DNA from 3 places in the Bradyrhizobium sp. USDA 4510 genome. Region 3 is predicted to be linked to each of the others. Evidence: predicted binding sites of a transcription regulator. Region 3 holds the regulator's gene; each other region holds the start of a gene.
What was found. Region 3 encodes LexA, which represses DNA repair genes until DNA is damaged. Its sites were predicted from a motif close to TGTTCNNNNTGTGTTCNG; they were not measured.

Region 1: a site for LexA is predicted at 5,631-5,648, ahead of ACVMDN_RS16400 (single-stranded DNA-binding protein). Genes of this name have one in related genera too.
Region 2: a site for LexA is predicted at 7,142-7,159, ahead of ACVMDN_RS37650 (YifB family Mg chelatase-like AAA ATPase). Genes of this name have one in related genera too.

The regions. Positions count from the first base shown of each region.
Region 1 is NZ_JBSSBT010000001.1:3,606,764-3,614,884, forward strand. It holds gene ACVMDN_RS16380 (barstar family protein) at 169-345, opposite strand; gene uvrA (excinuclease ABC subunit UvrA) at 356-3,343, opposite strand; gene ACVMDN_RS16390 (outer membrane protein) at 3,708-4,367, opposite strand; gene ACVMDN_RS16395 (outer membrane protein) at 4,624-5,370, opposite strand; gene ACVMDN_RS16400 (single-stranded DNA-binding protein) at 5,819-6,313, shown strand; gene ACVMDN_RS16405 (DUF2306 domain-containing protein) at 6,573-6,971, shown strand; gene gyrA (DNA gyrase subunit A) at 7,196-8,121, shown strand, end outside.
Region 2 is NZ_JBSSBT010000001.1:8,091,073-8,099,193, forward strand. It holds partial or broken gene hisA (1-(5-phosphoribosyl)-5-[(5-phosphoribosylamino)methylideneamino]imidazole-4-carboxamide isomerase) at 1-132, shown strand, start outside; gene hisF (imidazole glycerol phosphate synthase subunit HisF) at 142-918, shown strand; gene ACVMDN_RS37630 (phosphoribosyl-ATP diphosphatase) at 1,069-1,392, shown strand; gene coaA (type I pantothenate kinase) at 1,428-2,384, shown strand; gene ACVMDN_RS37640 (PAS domain-containing hybrid sensor histidine kinase/response regulator) at 2,558-4,807, opposite strand; gene ACVMDN_RS37645 (protease-associated domain-containing protein) at 4,911-5,432, opposite strand; gene ACVMDN_RS37650 (YifB family Mg chelatase-like AAA ATPase) at 5,552-7,090, opposite strand; gene ACVMDN_RS37655 (TonB-dependent siderophore receptor) at 7,813-8,121, shown strand, end outside.
Region 3 is NZ_JBSSBT010000001.1:3,915,618-3,923,738, reverse strand. It holds partial or broken gene ACVMDN_RS17900 (ComEC/Rec2 family competence protein) at 1-1,354, shown strand, start outside; gene ACVMDN_RS17895 (hypothetical protein) at 1,351-1,578, opposite strand; gene ACVMDN_RS17890 (hypothetical protein) at 1,724-2,152, opposite strand; gene lexA (transcriptional repressor LexA) at 2,409-3,113, opposite strand; gene ACVMDN_RS17880 (molybdopterin molybdotransferase MoeA) at 3,357-4,568, opposite strand; gene ACVMDN_RS17875 (HAD family hydrolase) at 4,595-5,221, opposite strand; gene ACVMDN_RS17870 (serine hydroxymethyltransferase) at 5,902-7,173, opposite strand; ZMP/ZTP riboswitch at 7,210-7,295, opposite strand; gene ACVMDN_RS17865 (YybH family protein) at 7,585-8,031, opposite strand.

The DNA.
Region 1 (8,121 bases), 310 kb from region 3:
GAGGGGAAATGCAACCGAAAGCGGATGGTCTTTCGATCCTGACATTTTGCGAGCAGCGTCATTCAGTATCGCAACGTAGGTCATCGCGTTCGGCAGGTCGCCAACCAGCCGCACATCAGCATGCATTACAAGCACGGGACCGTGCGGCAACCACGAGAGATCGCGGATTCATTCCTCGAACCCATCCCAATTGCTCCCAAAGTAACCGGGAAATTCGAGCTGTGCAGCGAGCGTGGCCAAGAGCGCCGCTTTGCTCGTCACATTCTCAAGGATGCTGGCGCGCACCGCTGCAGGGGACGACGCGCCCTCATCTTCGAACGAGATGAATGTTTGCGGCTCGCTCACCCGGCCTGTGTCACTCCGCCGCCTCGCTCGCTGAGCTCTTCCTCGGCTTGCTGTTCGCCTTCTTCAGCACCGGAGCCAGGAACTTGCCGGTGTAGCTGCGCGGGGCCTTGACGATGTCCTCGGGCGGGCCCCAGGCGACGATCTCGCCGCCGCCGTCGCCGCCTTCGGGGCCGAGGTCGATGACCCAGTCGGCGGTCTTGATGACCTCGAGATTGTGCTCGATCACCACCACCGTGTTGCCCTGGGCGACCAACTCGTGCAGCACCTCGAGCAGCTTGGCGACGTCGTGGAAGTGCAGGCCGGTGGTCGGCTCGTCCAGGATGTAGAGCGTGCGCCCGGTGGCGCGCTTTGACAGCTCCTTCGCCAGCTTGACGCGCTGGGCTTCGCCGCCCGACAGCGTCGTCGCCTGCTGGCCGACATGGATGTAGTCGAGGCCGACGCGGTGCAGGGTCTGGAAGGTCTCGCGCACGCGCGGCACCGCCTTGAAGAATTCGGCGGCTTCCTCGACCGTCATGTCGAGCACGTCGGCGATGCTCTTGCCCTTGAACAGCACCTCCAGCGTCTCGCGGTTGTAGCGCTTGCCCTTGCAGGTGTCGCAGGTGACGTAGACGTCGGGCAGGAAGTGCATCTCGATCTTGATGACGCCGTCGCCCTGGCAGGCCTCGCAGCGGCCGCCCTTGACGTTGAAGGAGAAGCGCCCGGGCTCGTAGCCGCGCGCCTTCGCCTCCGGCAGGCCGGCGAACCATTCGCGGATCGGCGTGAAGGCACCGGTATAGGTCGCGGGGTTGGAACGCGGCGTGCGGCCGATCGGCGACTGGTCGATGTCGATGATCTTGTCGATGTGCTCGAGGCCCTCGATGCGGTCGTGCGGCGCCGCGCCCTCGCTGGCGTTGTTCAGCTTGCGGGCGATGGCGCGGTACAGCGTGTCGATCAACAGCGTCGACTTGCCGCCGCCGGAGACGCCGGTCACGCAGGTGAACAGGCCGAGCGGGATTTCGGCCGAGACGTTCTTGAGGTTGTTGCCGCGGGCGTTGACGACCTTGATGGTGCGCCGGTGGTTCGGCGGCCGCCGGTCGGGCACAGGCACCGACAACTCGCCGGTGAGATACTTGCCGGTCAGCGATTTCGGATTGCGCATGATCTGGTCGGGCGTGCCTTCGGCGACGATGTGGCCGCCATGCATGCCGGCGCCGGGCCCGATATCGAGCACATAATCGGCGAGGCGGATGGCGTCCTCGTCATGCTCGACCACGACCACGGTGTTACCGAGGTCGCGCAGCCGCTTCAGGGTGTCGAGCAGGCGGGCATTGTCGCGCTGGTGCAGGCCGATCGACGGCTCGTCCAGCACGTAGAGCACGCCGGTGAGGCCCGAGCCGATCTGCGAGGCGAGGCGGATGCGCTGGCTCTCGCCGCCGGACAGCGTGCCGGAGGAGCGCGACAGCGTCAGGTAGTTCAGGCCGACGTCGAGCAGGAAGGTCAGGCGCTCGCGGATCTCTTTCAGGATGCGCGTTGCGATCTCGTTCTGCTGCGCGTTCAGCGCCTCCGGCACCGTCTCGAACCATTCGCCGGCGCGCTTGACCGAGAGCTCGGAGATCTCGCCGATGTGCTTGCCGCCGATCTTGACGCACAGCGCCTCCGGCTTCAGGCGGTGGCCGTTGCAGCCTTCGCAGGGCACGTCGGAGAAATACTTGCCGAGTTCCTCGCGCGCCCACTCGCTCTCGGTCTCGCGGTAGCGGCGGTTGATGTTGGTGATGACGCCCTCGAACGGCTTCTTGGTGTCGTAGGAGCGGACGCCGTCCTCATAGGAGAACTTGATCTCGTCGTCGCCGGAGCCGTGCAGCAGCGCGTTCTGGACCTTCTTGGTGAGGTCCTTCCACTTGGTGTCGAGCGTGAACTTGTAGTGCTTGCCGAGCGCGGTCAGGGTCTGGATGTAGTAGGGCGAGGATGATTTCGCCCAGGGCGCGATCGCGCCCTTGCGCAAGGTCAGCTCCTTGTCGGGGATGACCAGGTCCGCGTCGATATGCTGCTCGACGCCGAGGCCGCCGCAGGCCGGACAGGCGCCATAGGGGTTGTTGAACGAGAACAGGCGCGGCTCGATCTCGGGGATCGTGAACCCGGAGACCGGGCAGGCGAACTTCTCCGAGAACAGGATGCGCTCGGGCCCGCTCTTGTCGTGGATTTTGGCGGTTTTCTTCTTGTCCTCTTTCTTGTCGTCCTGGGCGGCCGCCGCCGGCGCGTCGGCATATTCAATCACGGCGAGGCCCTCGGCGAGCTTCAGCGCGGTCTCAAAGCTTTCCGCGAGGCGCTGGGCGAGGTCGGGACGCACCACGATGCGGTCGACCACGACGTCGATGTCGTGCGGGAATTTCTTGTCGAGCGCCGGCGCCTCGGACAGTTCGTAAAAGGTGCCGTCGATCTTGACGCGCTGAAAGCCCTTCTTGAGGTACTCGGCGAGCTCCTTCTTGTACTCGCCCTTGCGACCGCGCACGACCGGCGCCAGCAGATAGAGGCGGGTGCCTTCCGGCAGCGCTAGCACGCGATCGACCATCTGCGAGACGATCTGGCTCTCGATCGGCAGGCCGGTGGCCGGCGAATAGGGCACGCCGACGCGCGCCCAGAGCAGGCGCATGTAGTCGTAGATCTCGGTGACGGTGCCGACGGTGGAGCGCGGGTTCTTCGACGTGGTCTTCTGCTCGATCGAGATCGCCGGCGACAGGCCGTCGATCTGGTCGACATCCGGCTTCTGCATCATCTCGAGGAACTGGCGCGCATAGGCCGACAGCGATTCGACGTAGCGGCGCTGGCCCTCGGCATAGATGGTGTCGAACGCGAGCGACGATTTGCCGGAGCCGGACAGGCCGGTGAACACCACGAGCTTGTCGCGGGGAATCTCGACGTCGATGTTCTTCAGATTGTGTTCGCGCGCGCCACGGATCGTGATGGCGCGCGATGAGGAGCCGGCGTTCTGTTGGCGCTTCGCCTTGAGCACTTCATCCATAGCGACAGTTCCGGGCGCATGCTTGGCGCCTTTTGGGCGCGCATCGCCGGTGATGCCGGGACCTTGCGCCGATGGGGTGTGAAGACTGGAACGTAGGAAGAACGGTCGACAATTTCCAGTGCTGAGTCGCGTCCATCAACGGATAGTTTGCCTGATGGCAGCAGCCGTCAGCAGCGCCGGTTCCGCTAGAGCCTTTTCCCGCTTCGATGGGATCGGAACGGGAGCTCTGGATTCCTGCTGTGACGCGTTTTCTTGACGCGAACCGCAATTCACTTCGCTCGAAAACGCGCTTACGCAAAAAGGCCGGCGCTAGGCCGGCCAGTGCGATCTGACCGCCGATGGCGGTCAGGCAATTCGCTCAGGCTTAGTACTTGGCGACGATCGGGCCGCCGAAGTGATAGTTGACGCCGAACTGGGCGCTGTGCAGCTCGAGCGTACCGGACGGCACGCCGAAATAGTTCTCGCTGTCGAGGCTGCGATACAGGTATTCGCCCTTGATCGACCACTGCGGCGCGATGAACGCCTCGACGCCGGCGCCGACGGTCCAGCCGGAGTGAAAGTTGCTCTGCGAGGCGGTCACGCCGAGCGCGGTGACGCTGACCTCGTTGTTGGCCCAGGCGTAACCGCCGGTGCCATAGAACAGCACCTTGTCGACGGCGAAGCCGAGGCGGCCGCGCACGGTGCCGAGCGAGTCGATCTTGCTGCGGGCGGTGACGCCGAGCGCGGAGACCGATGCGTCGATGTCAGCGCCTGCGGCGTCGACCTCGAGGCCGTACACGATGTTGCCGGCTTGCCAGTTGTAGCCGATGGTGCCGCCGCCGAAGCCGCCTTCCATGCTCGGGGTGCCGGAGTTCTCGCTGGCGTAGCCGCCGAAGCCACCGACGTAGAAGCCGGTCCAGTTGTAGATCGCGGCTGGCGGCGGAGCCTTCACGTAAGGCGCGCGTGCCGCCATGTCGGCGGCCATTGCCGGTGCAAAAGCGCTCAGTGCAAACATGCCGGCCGAGGCCAGCAAAACAGTCCTCATTTTCAAAGTCCCAGTCCCATTTTCTTGTTGTCCCTTCAGATATCTTGAAGAGAGCGTCACAGCAGTGTCGCGTGACGTGCTGGTGCTTCTACAGAGAAATGCCGGAACGTGTGTATCCGCGAAACCACAACGCACCGAAAACGGCCCCGGTGAGGTGCGCGTGCACACGCAACGAAAAAGCCGGCGCACAAACAGGCGCAAACAAAAAGGCCGGCGCGAGGCCGGCCTTTCGTCTGGATCAATCGGCCTGGCGCGATCAATAGCGCGCGACGACCGGACCACCCCACTTGTAGTTCACGCGGACGGTAACGAGGTCGACGTCCTGGCGATCGCGGATGGTGCTGTTCAGCGTGCCGTTGGGGGCGATCAGGTTATAGGTCTTGTCCTGCATGAACAGGTGGTCGTATTCGATGCCCGCGGTCCAGTTCGGCGCGAAGCCGACTTCGATGCCGGCGCCGACGGTGCCGCCCCAGCGGGTGTCGCTGGCGCTGCCGACCAGCACGCCGGTTGGGGTGAAGTAGGTGTTGAAGCGGTTGTCGGTCAGCGCCGCGCCGCCCTTGGCGTAGAGCAGCACGTTGTTGACGGCGTAACCGATCTGGCCGGTGAACAGGCCGAACGCGTCGATCTTGGACTGGTTGGTGAACAGGCCCGGGAAGATCGCGCTGTTGTTGCTGCCCTTCAGGTCAGCCCAGTCGCCCTGCGCTTCGAGGCCGAACACCCAGGCGCCAGCCTGCCAGCGATAACCGATCTGGCCACCGGCGACGCCGCCGGTTGCATCATGGCAACCATCTGATGCGAGGAAGATGCCGGCCGGGAGCTGGTCCCAGCAATTGTGGCTCGAGCCCCAGCCGCCGTTGGCGCCGATGTAGAAGCCGGTCCAGTCATAGATCGGGGCAACCACGGGCGGCGGCGCCTTGGTGTACGGGCGCGCAGCGAGATCGGCAGCCGCGGCAGGCGCAGCAAACGCAATCAGAGCAACCGTACCGAGCAAAAACTTCTTCATTATCAATCCCCCAGCACCCCGATCGGCTTCCAAACGGTCCCGAAGCACGATCCCAGACGCGAGCGCCCGCGCCATGGTTGGAGCTATACGCTGATTCAACCGAAAACGCAGTCTCCCAAATGCAACACTCGCGGGAGAAGTATCGATAAGGCAAGCTGCTGATTTGTTTGTTGTTTTTCTAAATCTTGCTGCCGAGCGTCGGCCTGCACCGAGATCGACTGCCGCTCTGACGGCACTCGCCGCTTCTACGGATGGTTGTGGCGAACAAAACTGGAACGATGCCGGATCCGGTGCTATATCCCGATATCCGTGGATAACCGCGAGACGGCAAAGGCGACGAGCCGGCACCGGCGTATAGGGTCATCCACGACGCCTGCGGCGTAAGTGGCGAAGGTTGAGAGTGGCGGCCGAATGTCCGGACGCCCGGTTTTTGAGTGGAGATGATGCGATGGCAGGAAGCGTGAACAAGGTGATCCTGGTGGGAAACCTCGGCAAGGATCCGGAAATCCGGCGGACGCAGGACGGCCGTCCGATCGCAAACCTTTCCATCGCCACCTCGGAAACCTGGCGCGACAAGGGCACCGGCGAGCGCAAGGAAAAGACCGAGTGGCACCGCGTCGTGATCTTCAACGAGGGCCTCTGCAAGGTCGCCGAGCAGTATCTGAAGAAGGGCGCCAAGGTGTACATCGAGGGGCAGTTGCAGACCCGCAAATGGACCGACCAGAGCGGCGTCGAGAAGTACTCGACCGAAGTCGTGCTGCAGGGCTTCAACTCCAACCTCACCATGCTCGACGGGCGTGGCGGTGGGGGCAGCAGCTTCTCCGATGATGGCGGCAGCGATTTCGGTTCGGCCGGACCAGTCAGCTCGGCGCCGCGCCGCGCCGTCGCCGCGGGTGGTGGCAGCAGCCGCAACAGCGACATGGACGACGACATCCCGTTCTGAGCAGCGGTCGCGCTTCCGTCGATTCCGTCAGGCGCCGTTCCGTGAAGATCATTTCCCGGAACGGTCGTTGCGATCGGCACCAGCAATTTCCTCGTGTGGAATATGAGGATAACCCGGTAACTCTCTGTCAGAACGTCGGTGGTTCGACGTAAGGGGATGCGGGTTCCCTGGACTTTGACACAGCCTGATGTAAATGATATTTACATTGGCCTGCGGCATTTGATGCCTGGCCGCGAGCTTCACCCGAGGGCCGGCCATCATGAGCCTCGCGCCATTGCTCGACGCCGCGCCTGCGATCCCGCTCCACGCCTTTGCCGCGATGGCCGCCTTCGTGCTCGGCTCCATCCAGCTCGCCGCCCCCAAGGGCACGCTGCCGCACCGGACCCTGGGCTGGATCTGGGTGATCCTGATGCTGGTGGTCGCCGGAAGCTCGTTCTGGATCCATCAGATCCAGCTGGTCGGTCCCTGGAGCCCGATCCACCTGCTGTCGATCTTCTCGCTCGCCATGCTGGCGCTCGGCGTCACGGCCGCACGGAGCCACAATGTCCGCCGCCACAGGTTCACGATGATCGGCATCTTCTTCGGCGCGCTGCTCATCGCCGGACTGTTCACCTTGATGCCCGGGCGGATCATGCACGCAGTGGTTTTCGGCCACTGACTGGCGAGGCGAACTGCCACTGGCGAGTGGCGAATAGGGATTTTTCCATCCGCTATTCGCCATTCGCCACGCGCTTCCCGACCAGGCAGCCGGAACCTCGGTGCTCCACCCGTAAGTGCATGAAAAAACGAACGGAAAAACGGCTTGCCGGAGCCGCGCAAGGGTGGTTATCAGGCCCCTGATGGGCTATATGATTCCCCAGCAGAACCGACCGGATTTCCCCTTTGTCCGATAACGACGACCACAAGCCCGGCGAGCCGCCGGGACCCTCAGATATTCGTCCCGTTTCCATCCTCGACGAGATGAAGAAGTCCTATCTCGATTACGCGATGAGCGTGATCGTGTCGCGTGCGCTGCCCGATGCGCGCGACGGGCTCAAGCCGGTGCACCGGCGCATCCTCTATTCGATGCATGAGCAGGGACATACGCCGGACAAGAAATACGTCAAATCCGCCCGCGTCGTCGGCGACGTGATCGGTAAATATCACCCGCATGGCGACCAGTCGATTTACGACGCGATGGTCCGCATGGCGCAGGATTTCTCACTGCGCGTGCCGCTGATCGACGGCCAGGGCAATTTCGGTTCGGTCGACGGCGATCCGCCGGCCGCCTATCGATATACCGAAGCGCGGCTGACCCGGGCGGCGCTCGCCGTGCTGGCCGACATCGACATGGAAACGGTCGATTTCCAGCCGAACTACGACAACTCCGAGCAAGAGCCGTCGGTTCTGCCGGCCCGGTTCCCGAACCTTCTGGTCAATGGCGCGGGCGGCATCGCCGTCGGCATGGCGACCAATATCCCGCCGCACAATCTCGGTGAGGTCGTCGATGCCTGCGTGGCGCTGATCGACAATCCGGCGCTCACGATCGACGAACTGATCGACATCATTCCCGGACCGGACTTCCCGACCGGCGGCGTCATCCTCGGCCGTCAGGGCATTCGCAGCGCCTACCACCTCGGCCGCGGCTCGATCGTGATGCGCGGCAAGGTGACGATCGACACCATCCGCAAGGATCGCGAAGCGATCATCATCACCGAGATTCCCTATCAGGTGAACAAGGCGACGATGGTCGAGCGTATCGCCGATCTCGTCAAAGAGAAGAAGATCGAGGGCATCGGGGACCTGCGCGACGAGTCCGATCGTGACGG
Region 2 (8,121 bases), 4.2 Mb from region 3:
GCCTCGATCGACGACGTCAAGGCGCTGCTGGAGCCGCGTGCGAAGAAGCTGGCCGGCGCGATCGTCGGCCGTGCGCTCTATGACGGACGGCTCGATCCGGCCGCCGCCCTTCAGCTGATCCGCGGCGCTTAGGAGGAGGTCATGTTCAAGGTTCGCGTGATCCCCTGCCTCGACGTCAAGGACGGGCGCGTGGTCAAGGGCGTCAACTTCGTCGATCTGCGCGACGCCGGCGACCCGGTCGAAGCCGCGATCGCCTATGACGCCGCCGGTGCCGACGAGCTCACCTTCCTCGACATCACCGCCACCCATGAAAACCGCGGCATCATGCTCGATGTGGTGCGGCGGACGGCGGAAGCCTGCTTCATGCCGCTGACCGTGGGCGGCGGCGTCCGCACCGTCGACGACATCAAGACCCTGCTGCGCTCCGGCGCCGACAAGGTCTCGATCAATTCAGCGGCCGTCAGCCGGCGCGAATTCGTCAAGGAAGCGGCCGAGAAATACGGCGAGCAATGCATCGTGGTCGCGATCGACGCCAAGCGGGTCAAGCGCGCCGGCGGCTCGGACCGCTGGGAGATCTTCACCCATGGTGGACGGAATGCCACCGGGATCGACGCCATCGAGTACGCCCAGGAGGTCGTCTCGCTCGGCGCCGGCGAAATCCTGCTGACCTCGATGGACCGGGACGGCACCAGGCAGGGCTTTGACCTGCCGCTGACCCGGGCGATCGCGGACAGTGTCCCCGTACCGGTCATCGCGTCCGGTGGTGTCGGCAATCTCGACCACCTGGTCGACGGCGTCCGCGAGGGTCACGCCACCGGCGTGCTGGCCGCGTCGATCTTCCACTTCGGGGAATTCACTATCCGCCAGGCCAAGGATCACATGGTGCGCGCCGGCCTGCCGATGCGGCTCGATCCCTAGCGTGAGCGTGGTCAGGAAAAGTGGAAACCGGTTTTCCGTGAAGACCACGCTCAAACAGGGAGAGCTGGGACTCCTTGTCACAAAAATGCTAAGTCCCCACCTAAGGGATGGTACCCGTGCGGTGCCGCTGTGCATGCTTGAGTTGAGTTGATGTCGCGTTTCACGGTCCACGATCTGGCCGCCACCATCGACGCCCGCGCTGCAACGGGCGGTGAGGCGTCCTACACCCGCAAGCTGCTCGACAAGGGCGCGGAGCATTGCGCCAAGAAATTGGGCGAGGAAGCGGTCGAGACCGTGATCGCCGCGGTCGAGAATGACCGCGATCACCTCATCGCCGAAAGTGCCGATCTCGTGTTTCACCTGCTGGTTCTGTTGAAATCCCGCGGCGTGAAGCTGGAGGACGTCGAGGCCGCGCTGGAGAAGCGCACCTCGATGTCGGGACTGGAAGAGAAGGCGTCGCGCAAGCGCGACTAGCGCAAATGATCGAGCGCATCGAGAGGGGCAGCCTCATGGACATCCGGGCACCAGATCAACAGTACAACCCCTACCGCATCTTCACGCGCCAGCAATGGTCGCATCTGCGTGACGATACGCCGATGACGCTCGAGCCCGGCGAGTTCGATCGCCTGCGTTCGATGCACGATCGCCTCGATTTGCAGGAGGTCGAGGACATCTACCTGCCGCTGTCGCGGCTGCTCTCGATCTATGTCGATGCGACCCAGCGGCTGTATTACTCGCAGCGCCAGTTCCTCAACATCCGCGACCGCAAGATGCCCTACATCGTCGGTGTCGCCGGATCCGTCGCGGTCGGCAAGTCGACCACGGCTCGCGTGCTGCAGGCGCTGCTGGCGCGCTGGTCGCCGCGGCCGAAGGTCGATCTGATCACGACCGACGGTTTCCTGTTTCCGAACGCGGTGCTCGAGCGGCAGGGCATCATGCAGAAGAAGGGCTTTCCGGAAAGCTACGACCTGCCGACGCTGCTGTCGTTCCTCAGCGACATCAAGGCGGGGCGGCGCCGCGTGCGCGCGCCGGTCTATTCGCATCTGACCTACGACATCGTGCCGAACAAATGGGTCGAGATCGACCAGCCGGACATCCTGATCGTCGAGGGCGTCAACGTGCTGCAGACCGGGCGGCTGCCGCGCGACGGCAAGGCGGTGCCGTTCGTCTCCGACTTCTTCGACTTCTCGGTCTATATCGACGCCGACGAGGCCGTGCTGCGGGAGTGGTACATCAAGCGCTTCCTGGCGCTGCGTGACACCGCGTTCACCGATCCGAGGTCCTACTTCCACCGCTACGCGCCGCTGTCGGACGAGGAAGCAACGGCGACCGCGATCGCGATCTGGGAGCGCACCAACCTCGCCAATCTCGAGGACAACATCCTGCCGACCCGCCCGCGCGCGACGCTGATCCTGAAGAAGGGCGCCGACCACGTGGTGCAGTCGGTCGCGCTGCGCCGGCTGTAGCCGGCACCGCATTCCAGCGAACGCGCCACATCACAGCTGTCGTCCCCGCGAACGCGGGGACCCATAGCCACAGGTGTCTGTGATTTGCAGCGCTGTAGCCCCAGCGGGCGTAAAACTGGCTTCGGTGGTTATGGGTCCCTGCTTGCGCAGGGACGACACCGAGGTATTGGCTGCTACGCCGCAATGTGCCGTGCGGCGGCGAGGCCCGCGAGCGCTTCTTCCAGCTTTTCGCGGTCGAGCGGCTTGATCAGAAAGCCGTCCATGCCGGCTTCGAAGCAGGCATAGCGGTCCTCCACCAGCGTATTTGCCGTCAGTGCCAGGATCGGGGTCCGGCGGACGGATTGTGCCGCTTCATGGGTGCGGATCTGCTTGGTGGTCTCGATGCCGTTGAGGCGCGGCATCTGGATGTCCATCAGCACGAGATCATAGGGCGTGCCGGCTGAGGTCGCCGACAGCCAGGACTCCATCGCCTGCTCGCCATTGGTGGTGATGACCACGTTGTGGCCGAGCCGGGTGAGCAGCGAGCGCATCAACAGCGCGTTGATCTCATTGTCCTCGGCGACCAGGATCGAGAACCCCTTGTCCGGCAGCGCGGATGCAAGCGCTGTGGGCGCGGACTCGGCGGCCGCCTCGATCGCAAGGCTCGGCGCAGCGACTTCCGGCGATGCGGTCAGGCGCGCGGCGAGCGACGACGCGCGCAATGGCTTCACCAGGTAGCCGGTGAACATGGCTGACTCGGAAGCCGAAAGGTCCTGCCGCGTCGCCGGCGTGAACATCACGATGCGATGGGTTGCATGGAGGCGGGAGGCGTCGGCAAACGCCTCCATCGTCGGCGTGCCAAGCGTGTGGTCGATCAGCACCGCATGCCAGCTCCGCTCCGGCAGCAGCGCCTCGGCGACGTTGGCATCCGACACGATGCAGGTCTGTGCGCCCCAGCGCTGCAACCGCCGCGAGATCAGCGAGACCTCGATGCTGTGTGGCGCCACCAGCATGATCGACTGTCCCGTCAAGTCGGGCGCGGCGAAGCCGTTGGCCTCGCCGGTATCGGCGGCGACGAGCGGGATCGACACCTCGAAGGTCGAGCCGGCGCCCGGCGTGCTTGCGAGCGTGATGCGGCCGCCCATCCGCTTGACGATGCGGTCGCTGATCGAGAGGCCGAGGCCGGTGCCGCCATAGCTGCGCGCGATCCGGTCGTCGGCCTGCTCGAACTCCCGGAAGATGCGCTGCTGCGCTTCCGGCGCGATGCCGATGCCGGTGTCGCGGACCAGGAAGCTGATCTCGTTCGGCCAGATGCCGGGCTCGACGATCAGCGCCACGCCACCGGTCGCGGTGAACTTGATGGCGTTGCCGGCGAGATTGAGCAGCACCTGACGCAGCCGCGCGGCGTCGCCGGTCACCTGCATCGGCAGCCGTTCGTCGACATAGGCGGCGATCTCGATGCCCTTGGTCTGCGCGCGCGGCGCCAGCAGCTCGGTGATGTCCTCGATCAGGCCGGACAGCGCGAACGCGCGGTGTTCGAGATCGATCTTGCCGGCCTCGATCTTGGAATAATCGAGCAGCTCCTCGATCAGCGCGAGCAGCGCGTCGCCGGATGTCTTGACCGCCTTGACGTAGGTCATCTGCTCCAACGTCAGCTGCGTATCCATCAGCAATCCGCTCATGCCGATGATGCCGTTCAGCGGGGTGCGGATCTCGTGGCTCGCCATCGCAAGGAAGCGCGACTTGGCGCGGTTGGCGGCGTCGGCCTGATCGCGCGCTTCGGCGAGCGCGCGCTCGCTCTCGGTGCGGTCGGTGACGTCGCGGCCGACGCTCTGCATTTCCGCGGGCGCGCCGGCATCGTTGCGCACGAGGCCTTCACGCCAGGCGATCCAGCGCGGTCCGAGCGGTCCCTCGATCTTCTGGTCGTAGACCCGCGTGCCGTTGGATTCGAGCGCGGTGTCGCCTTGTTCGAGCACCTTCAGCGTCGCGGTGCTGCCGATCAATTCGCTGCGGGGCCTCTGCGCCAGCTCGCAATAGGCATCGTTGGCATAGGTGATGAGCCCGTCGAGGTCGCGCAGCACGATCAAATCGTCCTGCGCCTCGAACAGGGTAGAGGCGCGCTGCTCGGCCTCCTGCAGTTCCCAGTTGCGGTCGGCCATCGCTTCATTGTGCATGGCGATGGTGCGCAGCCGCTTGCGCATCAGCCGCAGGCGGATGCCGAGCGTCACGATCCAAAGGCAGGCGAGCGCGAACAGGAAGCTGACCCCGATCGCGAATGCATTGGGATCGTAGCCGCTCTGTTGCGAGAGCGCGCCCGAAATGAACCCGAAGGCGCTGCCAAACGCGACGGAGAAGATCGTGAACGAGCGCACGATCGTCGCGAGCCAGGAATGGCGCCGGAGGAAGCGGCGAAGGCGCAACTTGATCCGGAAGAAACGCCCCATCAATGGTGACCCTGAGACAGCTTGATCTGGCGCTGACGATGCGTCGGCCAGCTTGCAAAGTGCTTGAAATTGGTGGCCATTTCGCGCTGCCCTCAGAACAGGGTTAGTGGGAGGTTAATTCCGCCATGACCCGGTTCGGGACGCGCGTGTCAGGTGCGGGCGATGCGGCTTCAAGTCGGCGGTGTCCGCCGCGGGCGCTGACGATCAAGGCCGCGGCATCCCGCACCGAGAACGTCTTCGATTGCACGAAGACACGGTAGTCGGACGGGCCAGCATCACGCGTCAGATAGATGACGGGGCCGGTTGCCGAGGCATCGCCGGAAATCCCGATCAGCTGCGCCGTCGCGCTGCTCTCGCAGGCGCCGGCCTCGGCGTCGTCGATGTCGTCGATCACGGTGAAGTCGGCGGCGTCGGCGCTGTCGGCGATCTGGACCCGGACGGTGGCCTGGCTGGGGTCGTCAGTGAAGCTGACGTGAAGCTGCGCCAGCCAGGGGATCGATGCGATCTGCATCGTGGCGCCGCCCACCTCGATGCAGGGCCGCGGGCCCGGCAGGAATTCGGCGCGGGCAAGGACCGCGGCCACGGCAAGGGGGACCACCGAGGTCAAAATCTTCAAACGCAACATGACACAACTCGCTCGACCCAAGCTTGCCGCCGATCGCGGTGCTTATGGTTTGCGGAGCGTAAATGAGAGTGGTTACTGTCACGTTGACGCGGCGGGCACCGGCCGGAAGCCGGCGGAGATCACGCCGCGCGGCGCAAATCGTCGGCCAATGCACGATAAGACAGCGCTTCGGCGAGATGTAGCCGGCCGATCGTCTCGGCGCCGTCGAGATCGGCAAGCGTGCGCGCCACCCGCAGCACGCGGTGATAGCCGCGCGCGGTGAGGTGCATGTTGTCGGCGGCCTCGCGCAGCAGCTTCTGCCCATGCGCGTCGGGTTGCGCGATGGTCTCGAGCAGCGAACTCGGCGCTTCCGCATTGGTGCGGACATGCGGCATGCCGGCAGCCGCATAGCGCGCGAGCTGGATGTCGCGCGCGGCCGCGACGCGGGCGGCAACCTCGGCCGATCCCTCCGCCGGCGGCGGCAGGATCAGATCGGCCGCGGTCACGGCGGGCACCTCGATCCGCAGGTCGATGCGATCCATCAGCGGGCCGGAGATCCGCATCTGGTAGTCGCCGGTGCAGCGGTCGAGCCGGCCGCGCTTGCAGGAATAGCCGGGTTCATAGGCATGGCCGCAACGGCACGGGTTCATGGCTGCGACCAGCATGAAGCGCGCCGGATAGGTGACGCGGTGGTTGGCCCTGCTCACCGAAACCTCGCCGTTCTCCAGCGGCTGACGCAGCGAATCCAGCACGCGCGGATCGAACTCCGGCAATTCGTCGAGGAACAGCACGCCCTGATGCGCCAGCGAGATCTCGCCCGGTTTGGCGCGCATGCCGCCGCCGGTCAGCGCGGCCATGCTGGCGGAATGATGCGGGCTGCGGAACGGGCGTCGCGCGGTCAGGGCGCCGTCGCGGATCTCGCCGGCAACCGAGGCGATCATCGAGACTTCGAGCAGCTCCGACGGCGACAGCGGCGGCAGGATCGAGGGCAGTCGCGCCGCCAGCATCGATTTGCCGGCGCCGGGCGAGCCGATCATCAGAAGATGATGACCGCCGGCGGCGGCGATCTCGAGCGCGCGTTTCGCGCTCTCCTGGCCCTTGATGTCGCGCAGGTCCAAAAGCGTTTCCTCGCGCTCATGCACCTTCGGCTGCGGCCGCGACAGCACCTGCGTGCCCTTGAAGTGGTTGGCGATCTGGATCAGCGAATCTGCCGCGATGATCTGGATGTCCGGACTGGCCCAGGCGGCTTCCGAGCCGCAGGCGGCCGGGCAGATCAATCCCTCGTCGCGCGAATTGGCGCCGATTGCCGCGGGCAGCACGCCCGCCACCGGCGCGAGCGAGCCGTCGAGCCCGAGCTCGCCGAGCACGGTGAAGCCGTTCAGCGCATCCGGCGGGATCGCGCCGATCGCCGCCATCAGGCCGAGCGCGATCGGCAGGTCGTAATGGCTGCCCTCCTTGGGCAGGTCGGCGGGTGCGAGGTTGACGGTGATGCGGCGGGCGGGAAGCGCGAGGCCGGAGGCGATCAGCGCCGAACGCACGCGTTCGCGGGCTTCCGACACCGCCTTGTCGGGCAGGCCTACTATTGCGAATGCCGGCAATCCCGGCGCGACCTGCACCTGCACGTCGACCGCGCGGGCTTCAATCCCCTCGAATGCGACGGTGGAAACGCGCTGGACCATGCTGCCCCTATTCTTCCGCAATCGAAGGTAGCGGAACCGGGCGGCAAGTGCAAGAACATTACAGGAACATTCGCGGCGCCGAGGGCTGGTCGCCCGGTACCAGTTCACCGCGCGGCGCATCCGTTTCCGGCCGGCGCGGAGGCGTCGGGCGTCGGCGCCATGACGCGCGCCTCGCGCGATCGAACACAGCTCGCATCGTCGACAACTGCAGGAATCATTCTCAAGAATCATTCCAGCACGACGAGCATCGCGCGCTTATTGTCGCAGCGCGTCGTCGATTTCCCCGCTGTTTCAGCGATCGCACGCTGATCGCGCGCGCAGTCTCGATCTATTCCAACTGCCGAGGTCTGTACTCGCGAGCCCCGCGCTGTAGAGCCGGATCACAAATCCATCCAGGCTGACATCAGGGGCGCCTTCGCGTGATCGGTCGACTTGTTTCGCATTCCACCCGTCAACATCCAGCGCTGCGAACGATCGGTCTATGTACCGCCGCCGTCCTTGCCGCAGGAGTCGCGACCGAACGCGCCGACGCGCAATCGGAACTGCCGCCGGTGAGCGTGGACGCGCCTCAGCAGCGCGCGATCACTGCGAATGCAAAACCGGTTCGTCGTCCGGTGGCCGCACGCGCGAGCCGCGCCAATCGTGTGGCTCGATCCCAGCAGGCGACGACGCCAGCTGCGGCACGATCCGGTGCCGGCGCCGGCGAGCGAGCCGGCGGTCCGGTGGTCGGGTTCGTTGCCACGCGTTCGGGCACGGCGACCAAGACCGACACGCCGCTGATCGAAATCCCGCAATCGATCTCGGTCGTCACGACCGACCAGATCAGGAACCAGGGTGCGGAATCGGTGGGCGCGGCATTGCGCTACACCGCAGGCGTCAGCGGCGACGTGAATGGCGGCTCGGACACCCGCTTCGGCGGCCTGCAGATCCGCGGCTTCGACATGACGATGCCGGGCCTCTATCTCGACGGCCTGCGGCTGCCGAGCAGCAACTATGTGCACTTCCTCGGGCTCGATCCGTACGGAGCCGAG
Region 3 (8,121 bases):
CGTGGTCGCCGGCGTCGTGTTTTTCGCGGTGCGCGCGCTGCTCGCGCTGTTTCCGGCGCTGACGGCGGCGCATCCGATCAAGAAATGGGCGGCGGCGGCCGCGCTGGTCGCCGCCGCATTCTATCTTCTGCTGTCGGGCGCGGAGGTCGCGACCCAGCGGTCATTCTTCATGACCGCCGTGGTGCTGCTCGCCGTGATCGTCGACCGCCGGGCCATCACCTTTCGCACGCTGGCGGTGGCAGCGCTGATCGTGCTCGCGATCGCGCCGGAGGCGCTGGTGCATTCCAGTTTCCAGATGTCGTTCGCCGCGACGCTCGGGCTGGTGGCGCTGGTGCAGATCGGGCTGCCGAACCTGCTGGCGTCGCCCGACCATTCGGCGACCGCGCGCGTCGCGCTGTGGGGCGGGCGCGAGCTCACGATGCTGATGCTGGCCTCGCTGGTGGCGGGGCTGGCGACGACGCCCTATGCCGCATTCCATTTCCACCGCGTGACGCCCTACGGGCTGCTCGCCAACCTCGCGGCGATGCCGGTGGTCTCGGCGGTCGTGATGCCGGCCGGCCTGCTGGGGCTCGTCGCCATGCCGTTCGGCTTCGACGGCGTGTTCTGGGCGATCATGGGTCTTGGCATCGACTGGATGATCCTGGTGACGCAATGGGGCGCCGCACTCCCGGGCGCGGTCGGCCGCATGGCGGCGTTCGGCATCGGGCCGCTGATCGCAGCGAGCGCCGGCATCATCCTGCTCGGGCTGCTGCGCACGCCGCTGCGCTGGTCAGGTGCGGTGCTGCTGCTGGTGGCCTCGGTCTGGGCGCTCAGGGTGCCGCAGCCGGACGTGCTGATCTCGGGCGACGGCCGCAATGTCGCGGTGCGTGGCGGTGATGGACGGCTGCATCTAATGCACAGCGCCAAGGATGCATTTTTGGTCAAGGAGTGGCTGGCGGCGGACGCCGACGCGCGCACCGCCACCGATGCGTCGCTCGGCGAGGGCGTCTCCTGCGATGCCAGCGGCTGCGTGACCTAGGGACCCGGCGGCGCCTTCGTCGCGCCGGCGACCCGGCCGGAGGCCCTAGTGGACGACTGCGAGCGCGCAGGCCTGATCGTGACGGCGCGGCCGGCGCCGCAGGGCTGCGCGGCATCGGTGATCGATGCCGAGCGGCTGCGCCGCCACGGCGCGCTGGTGCTGCGACGGAGCAGGGACGGCTACGTCGTCGATGCGGTCAAGCCCGGCGGGATCGACCGGCCGTGGTCGCCGGCGGTTCCCGGCGACGGCGAGAGCGAGACGACGCTACGCGCCCCCGCGCCGCGGCCTGCGGTGGATGCGACGCCGGCCGAGACCGATCTGCAGGGCGATGATTAGCCGTGGTCCGGCAAGGGCGCGCTCGGCAGCTCGAACAGGCCGAGATGGTATTCGTCGGAGTCGGGGCCGGCGTCGGGCTTCTTGACGAGAGTGAAGGAAGCCTCGGGAAATTGCTCCCAGACTTTCAGGTCGTCGGCCGTTACCGTCAGCCAACCGAACCGGAACATGTAGCGGCCCGGTTCCGTGACGCGTCCAGCCTTTTGCCATGTGACCTTATCGACCACCGCGCACGTCCTCCGTACCCGATGATGCGCCAAGGTGCCGGCCGACGCAAATCTCCTTCTGCGCCCCGGAAGCGGGAGTCCGGGGTCGCCCGAAATTGCTTAGGTCATCCGCCGCCGAACAGCTCATTCCACGGCGACGATGCGCTCAACCCAAAAACAGCGTTGCGAATGCGGAAGGCCGCCGCTCCACAACCTTCGGCTTCTGCTCGACCGGCGGATGCAGCGCCGGCAATTGCAGCACGCTGACGCGCTGTCCCTCGACCAGCTGGGTCACCAGCACATGGCTGCCGTCGGGGAATTCGACCGCATCATGATGCCGATCGGGCACGTCGGGCTCGACTTCGTTGAATACGCCGACGCGATAGTTCAGCGTCTTGGTCCAGATCCAGCGGCTGTCGTAGCGAACGTTCTCGGCGAAAGCGAGCTCGGTGCCCGGCAGCATGCAGACCGCGACAGTGGGGTCATTCTCCGAAGCAAAGCCGCGGGTCGACGTGCCGCGGAACGTCGTCGTGATCAGCGTCTCTCCGACAATGGCGGGGCGCGATGCCACGGCGTGCAGACTATAGTCACACATCGGATGGCTCCTCATTTCGAGGTAGCGACCCCTGCCTCTCCTTGAGGCATTAGGGCCTCTACCAGAGTGGACGATAGCGAACGAGCGTCTGCTCGTTTCTGGGCGATTGTACGACTGGTCCGAGATCGCTCCGATCACAAACACGCGACGCTGCGCGAGAGGTATCGGAGCGCATCGGGCAGGCCGTACGCTACACTATCATGCAAGGAACGATCCGACGTGTTGCTCGTTCCCGGCCGCCGCAAGTATTTGCAATTCAGTATTTGCGATAAAGGCCGATCAGCTTGCCCTGGATGCGGACCCGGTTCGGCGGCAGGATGCGCACTTCATAGGCGGTGTTGGCCGGCTCGAGCGCGATCGATGCGCCGCGGCGGCGGAAGCGCTTCAGGGTCGCTTCCTCCTCGTCGATCAGCGCCACCACGATGTCGCCGGTATTGGCGACGTCGTTGCGCTGGATCAGCGCCATGTCGCCGTCGAGGATGCCGGCATCGACCATCGAGTCGCCGCGTACCTCGAGCGCGTAGTGCTCGCCGGCGCCGAGCATGTCGGGCGGCACGCTGATGGTGTGGCTGCGGGTCTGCAGCGCCTCGATCGGCGTACCGGCGGCGATCCGGCCCATCACGGGGACCGCGACCGGACGGTTGCCGTCGTCCTCGGCAATCGGCGGCGTGCTGGCGCGCCGGCCGAGGGTGCCTTCGATGACGCTGGGCGTGAAGCCGCGGCGACCGTTGCCGCCGCCGGCCGAGAGTTCGGGCAGCTTGATGACCTCGATGGCGCGGGCGCGGTTCGGCAGACGGCGGATGAAGCCGCGCTCCTCCAGCGCAGTGATCAGGCGGTGGATACCGGACTTCGAGCGCAGGTCGAGCGCATCCTTCATCTCGTCGAAGGAGGGCGGTACGCCGGCCTCTTTCAGACGTTCATTGATGAAACGCAGTAGTTCGTACTGTTTGCGCGTGAGCATCTCGAGTATTCCCCCGGTTGATAGCGTCGTTCGATTCCGAGACTCTTCTGGTGGGGCCTGCAGGCCGGGCCTGACCTCAGGAGCATGTGCTCGATGCACCTGCTTCCATGCAGCTTCCCGAATGTAGACACCAGCACTCGAAACAAATCATGAACGGACACTATATGTTCGATATGTGTTCCGCAACCACTTAATTTCCGGTGAACGTGTCGGGCAACGCACAATCGGCGGGGCGCGAAAACCCTATTCGGGCAGTGTCAGGATCTCGCATTCGCTGCCTTCGACGGCCGCCGCCGCGAACGGCGGGCGCACGAGAAGTGCCCGTGCCGCAGCGAGATTCCCGAGCAACGACGAGTCCTGCTGCGTCACCGGCGTTGCGATCAACGTGCCGTCCTCGCGCGCTTCGAGCCGTGCACGCAGATAGTCCTCGCGCTGGTCGTTGGCGGCGAGGTCGCGGCCGAGCAGGGCGCTCGTGCGGCGATGATGAATCACTTTCCGGCCGCTCAGCGCCCGAATCAACGGCACCAGGAACAGGAAGGCGCAGACATAGGACGACACCGGATTGCCGGGCAGGCCGATCACCCTCATCGCGCCGAGCCGGCCATGCATCATCGGCTTGCCGGGCCGCATCGCAATCCGCCAGAACGTCATGTCGACGCCCTCGGCTTCCAGCGACCGCTTGACGAGATCGTGGTCGCCGACCGAGGCGCCGCCTGTCGTGATCAGGACATCGGCACCGGCCTCGCGCGCCCGGCGGATGCCCGCCGTGGTCGCCTCCACCGTGTCGGCGGCAACGCCGAGGTCGACGGTCTCGGCGCCCTCGGCGCGCGCCAGCGCCCGCAGCGCGTAGCCGTTGGAATAGACGATCTGGCCGGGGCCGGGCTGCGAGCCCGGCATCACCAGCTCGTCGCCGGTCGCCAGCACCGCGACCTTCGGGCGGCGGCGCACCGCAAGTCCCGGATAGTTCATGGCGGCCGCCAGCGACAGCGCGCGGTCGGACAGGCGGCTGCCGCCGGCGAGCAGCACCTCGCCCTCACGGAAGTCGACCCCAGCCGGGCGGATGTGCCGCCCGACGCTGGCGGCCTCCGTGATCGTGATGTGGTCGCCGTCGACGGCGGTGTCCTCCTGGATGATCACCGCGTCGGCGCCATTGGGGATCACGCCGCCGGTGAAGATCCGCACCGCCTCGCCGGCGCCGACCGTCCGGTCGAACGGCCGGCCGGCGGCGACTTCGCCGATCACCTTGAGCCGGGCCTTTAGATCAGCCGCATCGGCGGCGCGCACCGCATAGCCGTCCATCGCCGACATCGGCTGCGGCGGCTGGGTGCGGAGCGCCGCGAGGTCGTGCGCAAGCGTGCGGTGGTAGGCGGCATCGAGCGCGACCATCTCCTCCGGCAGCGGTTCGGCGCCGGCGAGGACGGCGGACAGGGCATCGGCAACCGGCATCAGGGCCACGCTCAGAGTTCCTCAATTCCTAATCTTCAAATTCCAAGTGCGGTCAAAGCCCTTGCCACGTCATCCGTCGATGTCACGTGGATAGCATAAAGGCCGCGGGCCCGCGCACCTTCGATATTGGCGGCCAGGTCGTCGAAAAACAGGATCCGCGACGCCGGCACGCCGATGGCTTTTACCACATGATCATAGGCCTCGGCGTCGGGTTTGCGGAAGCCGATGCTCGAGGACAGGAAGACGTTGCGGAAATGGCTGAGCAGCTCGGCATGGGTGACCGAGAAATGCGCGACATGGGCCGGATTGGTGTTGGAGAAGGCGTAGAGCGGCATCCGCTTGGCGGCCGCCGCGAGCAGCGGGGCGATGCCCGGCATCTCGCCGGTGAAGATCGCATTCCAGCCTTCGAGGAACTGGGCGTCCGTGATGTTGATGCCGAGCGTCCGGCGCAGATTCTCGAAGAATGCCGCGTCGTCGATCCGGCCGATCTCATGATGCTTGAAACTGTCGTCGACGACAAAGCGCGTGGCGAGCTCGGCGGGCGCACACCCGGCATGCTGCGCCCAGTGCGCCATCACCTTGTCAAAGTTGATGTCGAGCACGACGCGGCCGATATCGAACAGCAGCACGTCGACGGAGTTGGGAGTGAATTGCGAGGTCATTGCATGAAACCGTGTACGAGAATTGCGGGCAGGCGGCAATGTCCTCGATTTCAGTGACCGGTGTGTGGATTGTACGTGGCGTTGCATCCATCGCGAGACTGTTCCCGCGCACACCACCGTCGTCCCGGCGAAGGCCGGGACCCATAACCACCGCATTTGATCAGGAACGGGATCGTGGCCCCAGCGTCGCGCAACAATTGAGATTTGGGGTAAGGGGTCCCGGCCTTCGCCGGGACGACGGCGGGTGTCGTCGCTTGTGCGTCAAACATCCGCATTCTCGCGACATGATCTGTCCGAGCCTTGCTCTTCGTTTCACCCTATATTTTTGCTACGGGGCTTGGCTTGCCGCGTCGGGCAACTCAGTGGCACGCGCGCGCGCTTTCAGGGTACCAAGCGACTTGATACCTGCCGGCGGCTTGGTGCCCGCCGGCGTCGCTCTCACAGCCTGGACAGCGCCAAGCCGAGGTAACCGATCAGCGCACCGGTGCTGAGAATGATGACGACGAGCGCCTGTTCCGAGCGTGCTTGCAAGGTTTTCCGGGTCACGGCGTTGGACGCTCCGCTTCGAGATCATGCGGTCCAACGAACAGCAACGATTTCCGTTCCGGTCCTTCCCCCGGGAACCTTCACGACCTGCCGAGTGACGCGACGGGCGCGGAACAGGAACGCAGGTCGGCCGCCTACGAGGGCGGCGCGATCCCCGGAACGGGGAAAGCGCGGCACATCTCGACGCTGATCGACCTCAGTCGCTTGACGACCGCTGCATCTCCCTTCGACCGGAGGGACTCCGCAATGAGTTCGGCGATCAGGCGCATTTCGGGCTCGCCCATGCCGCGCGTGGTCGCCGCCGGCGTCCCGAGGCGAATGCCGCTCGGCTTGAGCGGCGGATGCGGATCGTCGGGAATGATCTGCTTGTTTGCGGTGATCCCAACGGCGTCGAGGATGTTCTCGGCCGCGCTGCCGTCCACGCCGACGCTGGCCACGGTATCCACGACCATCATGTGATTGTCGGTTCCGCCGGTGATCAACGTCATGCCGCGTTCCATCAACGCTTCGGCCAGGACCTTCGCGTTGCGCATGACCAGCCTTGCATAGGCATGAAAATCGGACGTCGAAGCCTTCTTCAGCGTGACCGCGGTTCCGGCCACAACGTTCATGTGCGGACCTCCCTGCAATCCCGGGAACACCGACGCGTCTATCTTGCCGGCGAACTCCCGGCGACAAAGAACGATGCCGCCACGCGGCCCGCGAAGCGTCTTGTGCGATGTCGTCGTCATCACGTCGAAACCCGCATCGAGCGGATTGCGCAAGGCGTTGCCGGCGATCAGGCCGCCGTAATGGCTGACGTCGGCCATGGTCAGTGCACCCACTTCATCGGCGATGCTCTTGAAGGACGCATAATCCAGATCGCGCGGATAAGAGCTGTAGCCGCACAGCACCAGCTTCGGGCGGACGTGCCGGGCCATGGCGCGGAGCTCATCGAAATCGATGGCGCCGCCGTTTGACGGCTGCGTCTTGTAGCGGGCGAAGTTGAAGAGCCGCCCCATGTGCGACACCGGCGCGCCATGAGTGAGATGGCCGCCGTGTGAAAGGTCCATCGCCAAGATCGTATCGCCGGGCTGCAGCAGGCCGAGATACACGGCCTGGTTCATTGGCGACCCGGACAGAGGCTGAACGTTGGCATGTTCGGCGCGGAACAGCGCGCAAGCGCGCTGGCGGGCAAGGTTCTCTATCTGGTCGGTGAATTCCTGGCCGCCGTAATAGCGACGTCCCGGATAGCCCTCGGAATACTTGTTGGTGAACACCGATCCGAGCAGCTCGAGCACCTCGGGATAGGTGTAGTTCTCCGACGGAATCAGCTCGACGCCGTCTTGCTGGCGGCGCTCTTCGCCCTCGAGCGCAAGGGCAACTTCCGAATCGTTGAGATGGAGTTCATTGCGGAATGACGGCATGGTCCGGGCTCCCTAAGACGCTGGATCATCAGCTGAACGGGTTGCCCAGGCGAACGGCGTTGAAACCCTTCGCGCTTCACCGTGGTCAATTCCACGTAAGCTCGCCAGTCGCGCGAGGGACGAATGAGCCTGCGAGGCTCATCGCGAGCAGAAGGCTATCCAATCCCCGGCGGGCTCGCAAGGGTTGGTTGCTGGCGCCGCCGCGGGCCCAGCGTTGGGCGAGATCGAACATCTGGCGACAGCCACGGCAATGGCGACCAAACCGAGGGACGTCCGGCTTACCCAATGAACCGATGTCCCGATGATCAATGCCGTCTTCGGCTGAGGGCCAATAAGGTGCATGACCATCCGTCACTTGCGGGCCGTCAGGCTTGCGGGGTGGCTGACCGTGTGGCTGTGGCACCCGCGAATCTATTCCTTGACGAAGATATGAGACTTTATCTTCCACTGCCCGTCGGGTTGGCGTTCAAGCAGTCTCACGGTGCTGCCAGAAATTGGCGCCGCCTTCTCATTTATTACTAGCGTGGCCGTGAAATGCGAGGTGGTGTAGGCGTATTTTCCCATGGGCAACACATCGAGCAGCTCAACCTTGTGATCTCTGACGCTTCTTCCCCGCCCGGCAAAGAAATTACGGATTGCCAAAGGGCCGGTGACTGGCTGCGCACCAGGCGGCATCAATCTGGCGTCAGCGGCATACAACGGTAACAGGGCATCGAAGTCTGCGTTGTTGATGGCGGCATCCCATTTGGCAGCCGCCGAGGAAAGTTCGTCGGCAGGTGGGGCTGCCCCTGCGGGACTGACGCAAGTACAAGTAAAGATCAACAACAGGGTGCATGAAAGAAGAGAAGGGCGGCTCATCTTTGCCTCCTTTAGCTGAGATGCTTAGCGCGGGAGCGCATTCGCAAACGCTATAGCCGAGGCAAGCAGAACCACTAGTCCAGAAAGTGG